3 regions of the Caballeronia sp. LZ016 genome follow, and region 2 is predicted to be linked to each of the others. Evidence: predicted binding sites of a transcription regulator. Region 2 holds the regulator's gene; each other region holds the start of a gene.
The links. Region 2 encodes LexA, which represses DNA repair genes until DNA is damaged. Its sites were predicted from a motif close to ACTGTATNNNNATACAGT; they were not measured.

Region 1 (5,083 bases), on a different contig from region 2:
TGATTCATCGACTCCAGCATTGAAGTGAAGGCGCTCGGAACGCCCGACATTTCGAGGCCGACGTCGAAGCCCTCGGTCATGCCGAGTTCATGCATGACGTCGCGCAGATCCTCGCGCGTCACGTTGACGGCGCGCGTCGCGCCCATCTTGTGAGCAAGGTCCAGCCGATAATCGTTGACATCGGTGATGACAACGTTGCGCGCGCCCACGTGCCGCGCGATAGCCGCCGCCATCACGCCGATCGGACCCGCTCCGGTAATGAGCACGTCCTCACCGACGAGATTGAATGAAAGCGCCGTGTGCGTTGCATTGCCGAAGGGATCGAAGATTGCGGCGAGGTCATCGGAGATATCGGGCGGAATCTTGAACGCGTTGAAGGCGGGGATTGCGAGGTATTCGGCGAAAGCGCCTTCGCGATTCACGCCGACTCCGACCGTGTTGCGGCAAAGATGCCGCCGGCCCGCGCGGCAATTGCGGCAGAAGCCGCACGTGATGTGCCCTTCACCGGAAACGCGGTCGCCGACAGCGAACCCGCGCACTTCCTGTCCGATCTCGACGATCTCCCCAACGTACTCATGCCCGACATGCATCGGCACGGGAATCGTCTTTTGAGCCCAGTCGTCCCACTTCCAGATATGAATGTCGGTGCCGCAGATGGCGGTCTTCCGGATGCGGATGAGGACATCGTTGTGACCGACCTCGGGACGCTCGACGTCTGTCAATGTGAGACCGGGAGCGCGTTCGAGTTTAGCAAGGGCTTTCATGCGTTGGTCCTGTGGATTGCTTTGGGTGCTGTGGCCGCACGATGCTCGGCCGAGTTTATGCGCATAAAGGCTCAGCGGATGACGCCCAGCCGCCGCCCCACTCGGGCAAACGCGTCTACCGCCCGATCGATCTGCTCCGGCGTGTGCGCCGCGCTCATTTGCGTTCGAATGCGTGCGCGGCCTTTCGGCACGACTGGGTAACAGAAGCCGATCACGTACACACCTTCCCCGAGCAATGCTTCCGCCATTCGGGATGCGAGTTGCGCATCGCCGAGCATGACGGGAATGATCGGATGTTCACCGGGCACGAGGTCGAAGCCGAGCGCGGTCATGGCTTGGCGGAAATGTGCGCCGTTTTGCCGGACGCGCTCGCGCAAGTCGGCGCCTTCGTTGCTCGCAAGCAACTCAAGCACTTTCAAGGAAGCCGAAGCGATGCTCGGCGCAAGCGTATTCGAAAAAAGATACGGCCGGCTTCGTTGCCGCAGCAACTCGACGACCTCTTTGCGAGCGGCGACATATCCTCCCGATGCACCGCCGAGCGCTTTCCCAAGCGTCCCGGTAATGATGTCGACGCGGTCCAGCACGCCGCAACGCTCCGGCGTGCCCCGTCCGTGCTCGCCAATGAAACCGACGGCGTGGGAGTCGTCGACCATCACCAGCGCGTCGTAGCGATCCGCAAGATCGCAGATGCCGGCGAGGTCCGCGATAATGCCGTCCATTGAAAACACGCCATCGGTCGCGATCAGCTTGAAGCGCGCGCCGGCTTCATCGGCTTCTTTCAGACGCGCTTCCAGGTCGGCGAGGTCGTTGTTCTTGTAGCGCAGTCGTCGCGCCTTCGACAGACGCACGCCGTCGATGATGCTCGCATGGTTCAGTTCGTCGCTGATGATCGCGTCTTCATCGGTCAACAGCGTTTCGAACAGGCCACCGTTCGCGTCGAAGCAGCTTGAATAGAGGATGGCGTCATCGGTCTGAAGGAACTCCGCGATCGCACGCTCCAACTGCTTATGCACGGTCTGCGTCCCGCAGATGAAACGCACCGACGCCATGCCGAAGCCGTCTGCATCGAGACCCGCTTTCGCGGCGGCGATCAAACGCGGGTCGTCGGCGAGGCCTAAATAGTTGTTCGCGCAGAAGTTGAGTACTTCCGCCCCGCTGTCGAGCCGAATATCCGACGACTGCGGACTGGCGATGACTCGTTCGGTCTTGTAGAAACCGGCCGCGCGAATTTCATCGATGGTTTGGCGCAGATGGGTCAAATATCGGTCGTTCATCAGCAGCATCCTGTGAATGCGGGCGCTCGGCGCGTGGCCCATAGCCCTGTTATAGTCCATGCATCGCATCGGACGAGTTCGATATTTCGAACAACCTTCCGATATGCCGAACACTGTAAAGGATCGAAGAAGTCATGGCAAGCGCTCGCTCCACGCAGGCAGCCGGGGAACCGGCACCGTCCGCATCGTCGCCGCCGCGCGTCGGGGAACAGATTCAACGGTTGCGCAACGAGAGAAAGTTGACGCTCGATGACTTATCCCGTGCAGCAGGGGTTTCCAAGTCGATGTTGTCGGAGATCGAGCGCGACAAGGCGAATCCGACGATAGCCGTCGCATGGAGGCTGACGAACGCGCTCGGAATCAGCCTCGATCAATTGTTCGCGCAGCAACGGCCGCTCGAAGCGATTCGCGTGGCCGGCCCGCACGAGATACCGACGCTAAGCGGTGACAACGGTGGATATCAGCTGCGGGTGTGGGGGCCGATCGAACTGGCAGGCAAGTTCGAGTGGTACGAACTCACGCTGCAGCCGGGGGCGGCGCTCCGATCGAACGCGCACGAGCCGGGGACGCGGGAGCACATGACCGTGCTCAACGGAACGATACAGGTAGAAGCGGCAGGCACGACGCGACGTCTGAAGGCGGGCGAGACAGCCCGGTACGCTGCCGACGATGGCCATTCCATTCGAAATGCAGGAAGATCGGAAGCGAAGGCACTGCTGGTGGTGATTCACGGATGAGCCGGCGTGCTGCGGGCGTCAGTGCGAGCGGAACTTTATGCGCATCAAGTTGGGCAGCGGCCCGCCGTCAAGTAAAAACGGGACGCCGACCCGGCGTCCCGCTCAAAGTCCAGCGGCCATCGCCGCCAGTATGTGTTACGGCTTCTTCAGAGTGTCCTTCACGTCTTCGCGGACATCTCCCGCGCCCTTCTGAATCTTCCCGGCTGCTTGCTGCATGTCGCCCTTGGCTTCCTGCGCCGGGTCATCGGTTGCGTTACCGACCACTTCGTTGACCTTCCCCTTCACCTGCTTGCCAACGCCTTCAATCTGGTCCTTGTTCATTCTGGCTCTCCTTTGGTTTCGCGCTCAGAGTGCGCGCATGCTTCGTTGTGACGCCCGCGAGTTCAACGCGGGATGCCGCGTAAGCACGGCTCTACGATGCGCTTCCCGAGCGCAAGCTCATAGCGGCGCATGTCTGAATCGCACGTAGGCGGAATCGCACATACAGCGCAACGGAACAGCGCGACGCTATTTTCATCGATGCGAGTACTGTATATTTATACAGTACTGGAGACCGCTAGAGGAGGTGAATATGGAGTCGAACGGCGAACATCTCAGCAGAAAGCAGTTCGAGCGCGCGGTTCGTGACCTCGAACGCATCACGAGACAAATCGCAGGGCGTTATATCGAGAAAAGTGTGCCGCTTACCTGGCGCCTGCTGCATGCGATCGAAGCCGAAGCCGTTGCGGATCTCGGTTTCGCCGGACGCCACGAAGCCGCGTTGCGCGAATTGTTCGCGCGCCCGGACGGCTTTCATTTCCCGGAGACCGATGACGTCGTCGACCTCGCATCGTCCAACGCGTTGCCTGCCGTGTTTGCGTTCGTAGTGGATGCCTACGAGTGCGCCGCCCGGCAAGGCAGGCCGCAACTTTCCGTCGCTGCCCACTGACACGTCGTGGGACCTGGTCGCGCGACCATCCGCAGAAGTCGACGCCATCAGAGTGCGAAGTCGGCGGCCATGTCAGCGTCGGTGCGCGCCTGCAACTCGCCGCTACGGCAGGCGCGGCGAAATCGCTCATAGTCTTTCTCGACCTGGTCGGCATAGGCGCGGCCATAGCTCACGAGCGCGTCGACCAGCCGCGAGCCGCTGCCGATGTAGCCCGATATCTCCAGCGCGAGGCCGCTAGCCTTCGCGTGCGCCCGGGCGAGCGCCCAGCCGCAGAGTGCGGCGTAGTTGCGGAGCGCTTCGTCGTCGAATGTTTCGATCTGAACGGAAATCTTCATGTCGCGCAGTTGGCGCACGTAGAAGGTGCGTCCGAGCGCACCGGTCGCGAAGCCGAGGAACGGATCGCTCGCCGCCTGCATCAGGCGTTGTCCGTGAACGACTCGTTGACCCTCGTGTTGGCTTTTCGCGGAGTGTTGGGGCAGGTATCGCGCGACGACCGACGTCGACGCCTCCTTCAGTTGTAGAAACAACGGCCTGCCGTGATGGTCGGTGAAGAGCAGCACGACACAGCGCGTGCCCACGCTTCCAACGCCCACCACCTTGAACGCGACGTCCTCGAGGTGAAACTGCAAGAGCAGCGCCGCCCGCTCCGGCGTCAGCGATCTCGTGTAATCCTGCATCAGCGATCCCAGAAGCGTTGCACGATCGCCCGACAGCGTCATCCATTCGTCCGCCTGATCGATGAGCGTGCTCTCGCTGCGGATGTGGAACACGGCGGGCGGGGCATCGCGGATGCGCCAGCCGTCGCCGTCCTTGTCCGCGAGCTTCGGCAGCACAGTGTCGTGCGTGCGCCGCGACGCGCGTTCGAAACTTCGCCGGATGCGGCGCCGGGCAGCGTCGGTCTGAACAAGATCGTACAGTCGCGCGAAGCTGATTCGCTCGTACCATAGATCGAGCACGCCCATCTCGGCGTATTCGCGCATGTGTCGCTGATAGCTTTCAACGGTGCGATACGCGAGCTCGTCGGCAGCCAGACCGCCCATGCCTAAATGCCGGCCCGCAACGGTGAAGCTCGCGGTCAGGCGCTTAAGATCCCACTCCCACGGTCCGCGCGCGGTCTCGTCGAAATCGTTGAGATCGAAGATAAGCGTGCGCTCGGGCGTCGCAAAGCCGCCAAAGTTCGCGAGGTGACAATCTCCGCAGATCTGGATCGGGATACCGCTATCGGGCGTGCCGGCCAGATCGTGCGCCTGCACGATCGCGCTGCCGCGATAGAACGCGAACGGCGAAGCGAGCATCCGGCCGTAGCGCAGCGGCACCAGCGTCGCGACGCGTCTTTCGCTGCTAATGCGCAGCAATTGGATGGGGTCCCGATCGACGTCT
Region 2 (5,083 bases):
CCTGCTCTCGCTCGAATTCCTCGAGCACCGGCTGCACCGTGCGCACGACGAACGGCAAGCCGATGAACGTCAGCGCCACCAGCACGCCGAGCGGCGTGAACGCCACCTTGATGCCGAGCGGCGCGAGCAATTGCCCGATCCAGCCGTTGCCCGCATAAACCGCGGCGAGCGAAATGCCCGCGACGGAAGTCGGCAGCGCGAACGGGAGATCGACGATGGCGTCGACGATACGCTTGAACGGAAACGTATAGCGCACCAGCACCCACGCGACGAGAAAGCCGAACACCGCGTTGATGAGCGCCCCGCCGAGCGCGGCGAAGAACGTCAGCCGGTACGACGCCAGCACGCGCGGCGAGCTGACCGCGCGCACGAACTGCGCCCAGTCGAGCGTCGCCGTCTTGGCGAAAGTAGCCGCAAGCGGTATGAGCACGATGAGGCTCAGATACGCGAGCGTGATGCCGAGCGTCAAGCCGAAGCCCGGTAGCGCGCTCGGCTTGCGCAGGTTGAAAGTGGTCATGCTCGAATTGTCCTGTCCAGTGCGCCGGGGCGGGCGCTTGTTGCTGCACGTGCGACGAGCGGCGTCATGGCGCGCCGCTTGGTCATTTGCCGATCCGGCTCGATGCTCCATCATCGAGCCGCCCTGCTCCGTGTCGTTACTGCCTTGCCGTTACTGCCGTGCCATTACTGCGGCTGATAGATCGAGTCGAACACGCCGCCATCCGCGAAGTGCGTCTTCTGCGCCTTCGTCCAGCCGCCGAAGGTATCGTCGATGGTGTAGAGCTTCAGCTTCGGAAACTGCTTCGTCAGACCGGCCGGAACCGTGTTCGAACGCGGGCGATAGAAGTTGCGCGCCGCAATCTGCTGTCCTTCGTCGCTGTACAGATACTTCAGATACGCCTCGGCGAGCTTGCGCGTGCCGTGCTTGTCGACGACCTTGTCGACCACCGCGACCGGCGGCTCCGCCAGGATGCTCACCGACGGCACGACGATCTCGAACTTGTCCGGCCCGAACTCCTTGAGCGACAAGAACGCCTCGTTCTCCCACGCGATCAGCACGTCGCCTTGCCCGCGCTGCACGAAGCTCGTCGTCGCGCCGCGCGCGCCGGAATCGAGCACGCCCGCGTTCTTGTAGAGCTTCGAGACGAAGTCCTTCGCGGTCTGCTCATTGCCGCCGGGCTTGTGCTGCGCATACGCCCACGCTGCGAGATAGTTCCAGCGCGCGCCGCCCGAGGTCTTCGGGTTCGGCGTAACGATGGATACGCCCGGCTTCGTCAGGTCGTCCCAGTCCTTGATGTGCTTCGGATTGCCCTTGCGCACGAGGAACACGATCGTCGACGTGTACGGCGACGCGTTATCCGGTAGGCGCTTCTGCCAGTCGCCGCTGACGAGCCCCTTGCCGGCGAGCGCGTCGATGTCATAGGCGAGCGCGAGCGTTACGACGTCGGCCTGCAGTCCGTCGAGGACCGCGCGGGCCTGGCCGCCCGAACCGCCGTGCGACTGCTTGAAAGTGACCGTTTCGCCGGTGTCGGCCTTCCATTTCTTCGCGAACGCCTGATTGAAGTCCTGGTACAGCTCGCGCGTCGGATCGTAGGAGACGTTCAGAAACGATGTCTGTGCGTGCGCCTGAACACCGATGCCAATCGTCGCCGCCGCCAGCGCCAACGCGGTGAGCAGCTTTCTTCCCCTGGTCCCCAATCCCGCTTTCGTGCTTTGCATTCCCCGTTCTCCGTCTTATCCAATTGACGGAATCAGTCTATCGGCGCGGCTATATGATTAGAAATAATCGTTTTTCATCTTTTTATACCGAAACGTGCTAACGACCGGCGCTTTGGCGTCCTTCCATCGAAAACGCCCGCTGCGGGGCGCTGCCGGGGCGAAGTTAAAGTAATGCTTGAAAAGTATGAAATACTGTATAAAAATACAGTCATCTGTTCATCCATACAGCGCAGCAGGGGCCAGCCAGTGACTAGAACCTCAAGACTTACCGCTCGCCAGCAGCAGGTCTTCGAACTCCTGCAGCGCGCTATCGAGCGCACCGGTTTCCCGCCCACGCGCGCCGAAATCGCTGCGGAACTCGGCTTCAGTTCGGCCAATTCCGCCGAGGAGCATCTTCGAGCGCTGGCGCGCAAGGGCGTGATCGAATTGGCCGCAGGGTCGTCGCGAGGCATCCGGCTGATCAGCGAAGCCGCACGCTCCGACGAGCTTCCGCATCAGTTCACGCTGCCGCATCCGAGCATCATGCAATTGTCTCTGCCGCTCGTCGGCCGGGTGGCGGCCGGCAGTCCCATCCTCGCGCAGGAGCACATTTCACAGCACTACGCGTGCGATCCGGCGCTCTTTTCCAGCAAGCCGGACTATTTGCTGAAGGTGCGCGGGCTGTCCATGCGCGACGCCGGCATCCTGGATGGCGACCTGCTCGCGGTGCAAAAACGCACCGAAGCCAAAGACGGGCAGATCGTGGTCGCGCGTCTCGGCGACGACGTCACGGTCAAGCGCTGGAAGCGTCGTTCGGACGGCGTCGAACTGATCGCCGAGAACCCGGACTACGAGAACATTTTCGTGCGCTCCGGCAGCGGTGAATTCGCGCTGGAAGGCATCGCGGTCGGTCTGATCCGCTCGGGCGAGTTCTAGCGCGCCCGCTTCCCCCACGCCACGCACGACGCGGCGCGTTTCGAGTACATCAAAGCATGACGGCAGCCGTTCGCGGCTTGGCCGCAGTGCGTCCTATCGCCTGGAGAGTCATCATGGAACGTTTTGCCCGTTTGTTGCCCTTCCGCCAGTTCGGCCGCCTGCGTCATCTGCGTGCGTTGATTCCCTGCGGCGTCGCGGCGCGTCCGCTTGCTGAAGCCACGCCGGATCTGTTCGATGAAATGCCGGTGCTGCCGTCGCGTCAGCCGGCGTTCGCCCGGGTGTCGCTTGCCAAGACGGTCCATGCGGAGCCGGCGCAGCGCGCCCCGGTGCGGGTCTATCGCAGCGAATCGCGCGTCATCATGGTCGGCAAGATCAGCGAGGTGTCGCGCATGCTCGACCGCTGCATCGACGAGGAACGTGCCGGCGGCGCGGGCGGGTTTCTGGCGTGAACGTCGCGGGTTGCGGGATCGTTCTTGCACCGGCGCGGTCAATCTGAGTCAGACCGACGCTCGAGAGGCTCGTGCACCGCATGTCGCGAACTACCCGTCTTGTCGCTATTGCACTCGCTGTCGTTCTGTGCGGCGCGGCGGTGGCATTCATGTATGCGTCGCCGTATCTGGCGCTGGATCGCGTCAAGCGCGCGGCTGATGCGCGCGATGCAGAGACTGTCAGCGAGTACGTCGATTTTCCGGCGTTGCGCAGCAGCCTGAAGGAACAGGTCGCGGCGCTGCTGACGCGTCGCATCGACATTCAGAAGAGCGGCAATCCGCTCGCGATTCTCGGGGCGATGATCGGCGCGGCGCTCGTCGGGCCGCTGGTCGACTCCTATGCGACACCCGATGGCGTCGCCGCGATACTCAACGGCATTCCGCCGCGCGGCGTTCCTGGCGAACGGCCGCCCGCGCCGTCACGAAACGGCGCGAGCGTCACGGCGGCGTCCGGTCCGCTGCCGCAACCGCCCGGTCTGCCGCAGCCGCCACAGACGACCGCCAGATACCGCGACATCAATACCTTCGTCGTGACCTATCAGCACGGCGCTGGCGATGCACGGTATTCGGCCATCTTCCGCCGCAGCGGTCTCGTGTCATGGAAGCTCGTCGCCGTCGATCTGAACGGCTGACGAGCGCGACGCCGAACTACGCGCCCTCTTCCGCCTTGACCGGCTTGGCGGCATACGCGGCGGCGTCTTCGGCTTCGGCGGATTCGCCTGCCTGACAGACCGCCACCAGAATGCTGCACGACACGCGATCGAGCAGCGGCGTGTTGCCCGCGCCCATCCACCATCGCGCCAGTCCGCTGCGGCAGCGATGCCCCACCACGACGAGATCGACCTTGAGGTTATCGGCGAGCGCGGCAATTTCGTCGATCGGATGCCCGAACGCGAAGTGCCCCTGGGCCTGCAATCCGCGCTCACGCAGCCAGTCGACGCCCTCCTGCAGGATGTCGCGCGCCGCATCCTCGAAACGTCCGCAAGCCACGTCGGTCAGCAGACCGGCGCTCTGCGCAATACTCGATCGCATGTCGACCACGGCGAGCACATGCGTTTCCGCGTTCAGATCGAGCGCGAGGTTCGCGCCCTGGCGCAGCGCTTTGCGGCCTTCTCGGGAGCCGTCGTAGCAGAGCAGAATTTTTCGGTAGCTTGTCATCATGCCTCCCTGCCGCATCGCAAGAGTGCGGCGTAACTTGATGATCGTGTGCCGCGACCCGCGTCGCAACGATGGAAAACGCTAATCTTGCGCAACGCCGCACCGTGTTAGCTTTAGCCGTGCCAGTTGCTGCCCGCCTTGTCCCGCAAGGCCGGGCACTTGTCGCCCGACACGTGCCTGACGCATCCGGCACGCGATTGAATCGCGCGTGCAGCATGCGGTTGCATGCAAAGCGCCGCACTGGTGCATTGGATTACACTAGCCCGCTGGATTCCCTTCTGGCAGGCGATGCATGACGAGCGACATCCCGCGCGGCGCAGCCGACGCACCCGACGACACTTCAGTGCCCGCGCCCGCCATCGAATTCACCGAAGTCAGAAAACGATACGGCGGAAAGAATGTCGTCGACGGACTGACCTTCCACGTGCGCCCCGGCGAATGCTTCGGTCTGCTTGGCCCCAATGGCGCGGGCAAGACGACGACCCTCAAGATGCTGCTCGGCATGACGTCGCCAGATAGCGGCACGATTCGCCTCGTCGGCGAGCCCGTGCCGGCCCGTGCACGTTTCGCCCGGCAGCGCGTCGGGGTCGTGCCGCAGTTCGACAATCTCGATCCCGACTTCACCGTGCGCGAGAACCTGCTCGTCTTCGGCCGCTACTTCGGGCTGACGGGCGCGCGGATGGCCGCGCTGGTGCCGTCGCTACTGGAGTTCGCGCGGCTGGAGAGCAAGGCGGACGCGCGCGTCGGCGAACTGTCGGGCGGCATGAAACGGCGGCTGACGCTGGCCCGCGCGCTCGTCAACGATC
Region 3 (5,083 bases), on a different contig from region 2:
CCGCGCCCGACTGGAAGCCGAACAGGCTGATGGCGGTCGCGACGGCCAGCTCGAAGAAATTGCTTGCGCCGATTAGACTCGAAGGCCCGGCTACGCAATGCGCGACACCGAGCTTACGGTTCAGCAAATAGGCCAACCCGGAGTTCATAAACACCTGAATGAGAATCGGGACTGGGAGCATCGCGATGACCAGCGGCTCCCGGACGATGGCTTGCCCCTGGAAGGCAAACAGCAGCATCAGCGTGGCGAGCAACGCGCTAATCGAATAGGGCCCGAGGCGTGAAACCGTGCGATTGAAGTGGGCCTCACCGTTCACGAGCAGCACGCGACGCAGTAACTGCGCGATGACGACTGGAATGATGATGTAGAGACCCACCGACGAGATCAACGTATTCCACGGAACGGTGATGGCGGACAAGCCAAGCAACAGTGCCACGATCGGCGCGAACGCGACAATCATGATCGCGTCGTTCAGGGCCACCTGCGACAAGGTGAAATAGGGATCGCCCTTGCAAAGCTGCGACCAGACGAACACCATCGCGGTGCATGGGGCAGCAGCCAGCAGAATGAGGCCGGCAATGTAGCTATCGAGTTGCGTTGCGGGCAACCAGGCGGCGAAGACGTGGCGCACGAAGATCCATCCGAGCAGCGCCATCGAGAACGGCTTGACGAGCCAGTTCACGAATAGCGTGACGCCGATTCCGCGCCAGTGGCCCTTGACCTGCGCCATCGCACCGAAGTCAATTTTGATGAGCATCGGGATGATCATCACCCAGATGAGCACGCCCACCGGCAGATTGACCTGCGCCACTTCCATGCGACCGATCGCCTGAAACAGCGCCGGCAACCATTGGCCCAGCGCGATGCCCGCGACGATGCACAGTGCAACCCACAACGTCAGATATCGCTCGAAGAAGCCAATGACGGGGCGGCTGGCGCGAGCGACCGAGTCAGTGCTGCTCATTGGATTCCTCGGCGGGACGTTCGCCAATCGCGCGCACTTCCTTCTGGGCTGCATTGCGATCGAGTATGTGCAACGGCAGGTTCACAAACTGGCTTACCCGCGTCAGAATCTGCCGATAGACCTTGGTGAAGACCGCGCGCTTCTCTTCGTCGCTGCCCAGGAATGCGGCAGGGTCTTCAAAACCCCAGTGCGCGGTGATCGGCTTGCCGGGCCATATCGGGCACACCTCGCCAGCCGCCTGGTCGCACACGGTGATCACGAAGTCCATTTGCGGCGCGTCCGGCGCACCGAACTCATCCCAGCTCTTACTGCGCAGCCCGGTCGTGTCGTAGTCCAGTGACTCGCAGCGCTCAAGCGCAAACGGATTGACCGCGCCTGACGGGTGACTGCCTGCGCTGAACGCGTGGAATCGGCCCTTGCCGAGCGTGTTAAAAAGCGCTTCGGCCATAATGCTTCGGGCGCTGTTGCCCGTGCAAAGGACCAGAATGTTGTAGGTTTTGTCGTTCACGTGTTGCTCCGATTGAGATCTGCGCCCGAGCAGCAGGCATTTGAAGACACGCGGGCTTCGCGCGAACGATCGCGCGACTCTCCATAAACAGGGGCGTGCTCAAGCGTTTGAAAGGTCTCCCATGCGACGCCCTGTGGGTCCACTGTCCAGGTCTTATCCGACTTTGCGTAACAGCAGGTCGTCGCCGTCTGATTCGTGACGGGCAACTCAGCGCTTGCGAAGCGCGCTCGCATCTCAGCGAGTTCCTCGTCCGATTCGACCTGAATGCCAAGGTGATCAATGCCCGGCTTTACGCCACGCTGCGAAATAGCGAAGTTGACCTTCGGATCGCTTAACTCCCATTTGCGGTAGTCCGACTGCGATACCGTCGGTTTTGCGCCTCCAAACATGGCGACGTAGAACCGGGTGCTCGCATCAATATCTTCGACAGCAACGTGGATGTGCATACGTTTCATGATTTAGCTCCTGGGCACTGCGACACACCTTGAACGGAACAGTCAGCGCCGGCACAGCAGTTCTCAGTTAGAAACCCGACCAGTCCGTTCATCGCATCGAAGTTGGCTGAATAGAAGATGAACCGTCCCTTCTGTTCGCTGTTGACGAGGCCCGCATGCGACAGGTCTTTAAGGTGAAACGACAGGCCAGACGGCGAGAGGCCAAGCTGCTGAGCGATCTCACCAGCCGGCATGCCTTCGGGGCCCGCGACAACCAGTGCGCGGAAGATCGCCAGGCGCGATTCATGAGCGAGCGCGCCGAGCGCGCGTACAACGAGGTTCGAGTCCATGGCGGCATCATAGACCCGTCAATTCAAAGATTCAAGTAATCTTGAAACGACAGGGCGACGGTGCTTGGTCGATCAATTAGGGACGGGAGATAGCGAGCGGAATCGACGAAGGTTGGACTCGACCTCCAACCTGAGACTCAAATACTTGGGCTAGAATACCTGTATATTTATACAGTATCTCTGGAGCCAAATCGTGAGTCGGACTGCCTTAGCCGCACAGCAGTTACGCACGCCCGAGGAACGGGCGCGCTCCATCGATGCTGCGCTCGATAGAAATATGTATTCGGAGTCGGGGGGAATAACGCTGTGGCGCGGATCGCAGCTCGCGCGCGCCTACGGCAAGACCGTCGACACCGGCTACGCGGCGTTGTCGGCGGAGTTGCCTGGCGGTGGCTGGCCCTTGGGTGCGCTCGTGGAATTGCTGGTCCAGCAGCCCGGCGTGGGCGAGATGCGTCTGATGCGTCCGGCGCTCGCACGCGTCGCTCATGATGCTCAGCGGCCCGTCGTGCTGCTGCAGGCGCCGCACGTGCCAAACGCGCTGGCGTTCTCCTACCTCGGCGTGCCACTCGAGAAGCTGATGTGGCTGCGTGCGTCGAAAACGGCGGACGCCTTGTGGTGCGCGGAGCGCGTGCTGCAGGCCGGCACTTGCGGTGCGCTGCTGTTCTGGCCACAGCACATCCGCTCCGAGGCGTTGCGACGCTTGCATCTGGCCGCTCAGGCAACCGAGACGTTGCTAATTCTGGTGCGGCCGCTTGCCAGCGCCCAGGATGCGTCGCCGGCGAGCTTACGGCTTGGCGTTCGACCGGCAGAGGGCGGGATTGCCGTCGACATGATTAAACGACGCGGCCCCAACCGAACGGAGCCCTTGACCGTCACCCTACAACCGTCGCCGATCTTGCTGAGTCCCTATGGCCGTGTTCGTCGCCATTCACTTGCCCCGGCTGTCGCTGGAGGTGTTCAGACCGAGGTGGTCGCCTCCGTCTGAGCACGGGTGCGTGGTGCTCGAGCGCGACAAGGTCATTGTGCTCGATGCAGGGGCAAGAGACGCGGGTGTGCGCGTCGGGATGAAACGCGGTGGGGTCACGACGCTCGCGTCGGAAGCACTGATGTTCGATCGCAGCCCAGAGCGCGAACACGACATGCAGCGCGAGGTGGCCATTGCGCTGCTGCGTTTTTCGCCGCAGGTGGCCGTGTGCGAAGAGGAAACCATCGTTGTCGACGTCACGGCGAGCTTGCGACTCTTCGGCGGCATCTTGCGCGTGTGCAGGGAGATCAGGTGCGTCGTCGCGACCATCGGCGTCACCGGGCGCATGAGCGTCGCGCCGACCGGGCGCGGCGCCTGGCTCCTCGCCAAGGCCGGCCGCCGGCGAGTGCTCACGATGCGCTCGCTTGAACGTCACTTAGGCGCCTTGCCGTTCATGGTGGTGCCAGAGCTGCGGCCGTTCGCCGACTGGTTCAGTGGGCTGGGCTGCCGTGTCCTGAGCGATATACAACGCCTGCCTCGTGCAGGTTTGAAGAAAAGGTGTGGCGTGGACCTACTCGATTTCCTGGACCGGGCCTATGGCCTGGCGCCTGAACTGCAGGAATGGCTGGAACTGCCGCCGACCTTCAGCGCGCGCGTCGAGCTGCCTGATCGCGTCGAGCATGCCGAAGCCATCCTGTTTTCCGCGCGGCGACTCGTCGTGCAGCTCTGCGGGTGGCTCACCGCCCAGCAACTGGCGCTCACGCATGCCACCATCACGCTCGAGCATGAACGCGGACGCCAGGCCATCGAGCCGACGCTGATCGAGATCGCGCTTGCCGAACCGACCTGGCATGAAGAGCACCTGGTGCGTCTTTTGAAAGAGCGACTTGGGCGCACCGAACTCGAAGCCGCGGTCATCGCCGTGCGGCTGACGGCGTCTGAAGTGCGCGCGGCTGAGCCGCCCAGCGATTCGCTGTTTCCCGAGCCTGGTGGATCCGCGCAAGACCATAACCGGCTGCTGGAGTTACTGGCTGCGCGCCTCGGCCCCGAAAATGTTTTGCGGCCAGCGCCCGCGCCCGATCATCGCCCGGAGCACGCCAATCAGTGGGTGCCCGTGCAAGGCAGCCCAAGGACGCACGCCGTGACCCTCGCGTCCTCTGCGCTCGCGCCGGATGATCTGCCGCGGCCCACCTGGCTGCTGCATGTGCCGTTGCGGTTGATGGTCAAGCACCATCGTCCGTTCTACGGCTCGCCGCTCAAGCTCGTTTCGACCGGCGAACGCATCGAGGCCGGATGGCATGACGGCGCACTGGTGACGCGCGATTACTTCGTCGCGGAAGCGGACGACAAGAGCTGCTACTGGATCTACCGCGAACGCCCGAGCGTCAGAACCGAGGAGACACGCTGGTTCCTTCACGGACTGTTTGGCTAAGCGGATCAGCAGGTGGCATTGTGGAATTTCCCTCATCGGCCCTGCCGGATTACGCGGAGCTTTTCGCGTTCAGTAACTTTTCGTTCCTGCACGGCGCATCGCACGGCGAAGAGCTGGTGCTGCGTGCGGCACAACTGGGTTACGCGGGACTGGCCATCACCGACGAGTGTTCGGTCGCGGGCGTCGTGCGCGCGCATGTTCAGGCCAAGGAAGAGAAGTTGCCGCTGATCATCGGCTCGTACTTTCGTCTGGTCCATGCGCGTCAGGGTGCGGATAGCGGTCCCAAAAACCGCCCCGCTCTTGGTCCCACTTCTAGCCCCGCGTTTGGCCTCATCTTGCTCGCCCAAAACCGCGATGGTTACGGCAACCTGTGCGAGCTCATTACGCTTGCGCGCATGCGGGCGGCCAAGGGCAGTTACCTGCTGACACCC

Region 1: the regulator LexA is predicted to act here: its motif matches at 3,303-3,320, upstream of P9220_RS13970 (DUF2471 family protein).
Region 3: the regulator LexA is predicted to act here: its motif matches at 2,415-2,432, upstream of imuA (translesion DNA synthesis-associated protein ImuA).

What each region holds. Positions count from the first base shown of each region.
Region 1 covers NZ_JARTVY010000002.1:90,218-95,300, forward strand. The annotation lists gene tdh (L-threonine 3-dehydrogenase) at 1-764, opposite strand, end outside; gene P9220_RS13955 (glycine C-acetyltransferase) at 836-2,038, opposite strand; gene P9220_RS13960 (XRE family transcriptional regulator) at 2,173-2,775, shown strand; gene P9220_RS13965 (CsbD family protein) at 2,911-3,096, opposite strand; gene P9220_RS13970 (DUF2471 family protein) at 3,347-3,703, shown strand; gene P9220_RS13975 (DUF2252 domain-containing protein) at 3,751-5,083, opposite strand, start outside.
Region 2 covers NZ_JARTVY010000001.1:2,412,099-2,417,181, forward strand. The annotation lists gene cysT (sulfate ABC transporter permease subunit CysT) at 1-517, opposite strand, end outside; gene P9220_RS11430 (sulfate ABC transporter substrate-binding protein) at 682-1,716, opposite strand; gene lexA (transcriptional repressor LexA) at 1,963-2,631, shown strand; gene P9220_RS11440 (hypothetical protein) at 2,745-3,080, shown strand; gene P9220_RS11445 (DUF2939 domain-containing protein) at 3,161-3,751, shown strand; gene P9220_RS11450 (universal stress protein) at 3,768-4,277, opposite strand; gene nodI (nodulation factor ABC transporter ATP-binding protein NodI) at 4,621-5,083, shown strand, end outside.
Region 3 covers NZ_JARTVY010000003.1:151,161-156,243, reverse strand. The annotation lists gene arsB (ACR3 family arsenite efflux transporter) at 1-964, opposite strand, end outside; gene P9220_RS19740 (arsenate reductase ArsC) at 951-1,472, opposite strand; gene P9220_RS19735 (ArsI/CadI family heavy metal resistance metalloenzyme) at 1,469-1,927, opposite strand; gene P9220_RS19730 (metalloregulator ArsR/SmtB family transcription factor) at 1,924-2,256, opposite strand; gene imuA (translesion DNA synthesis-associated protein ImuA) at 2,450-3,241, shown strand; gene P9220_RS19720 (DNA polymerase Y family protein) at 3,165-4,652, shown strand; gene P9220_RS19715 (error-prone DNA polymerase) at 4,673-5,083, shown strand, end outside.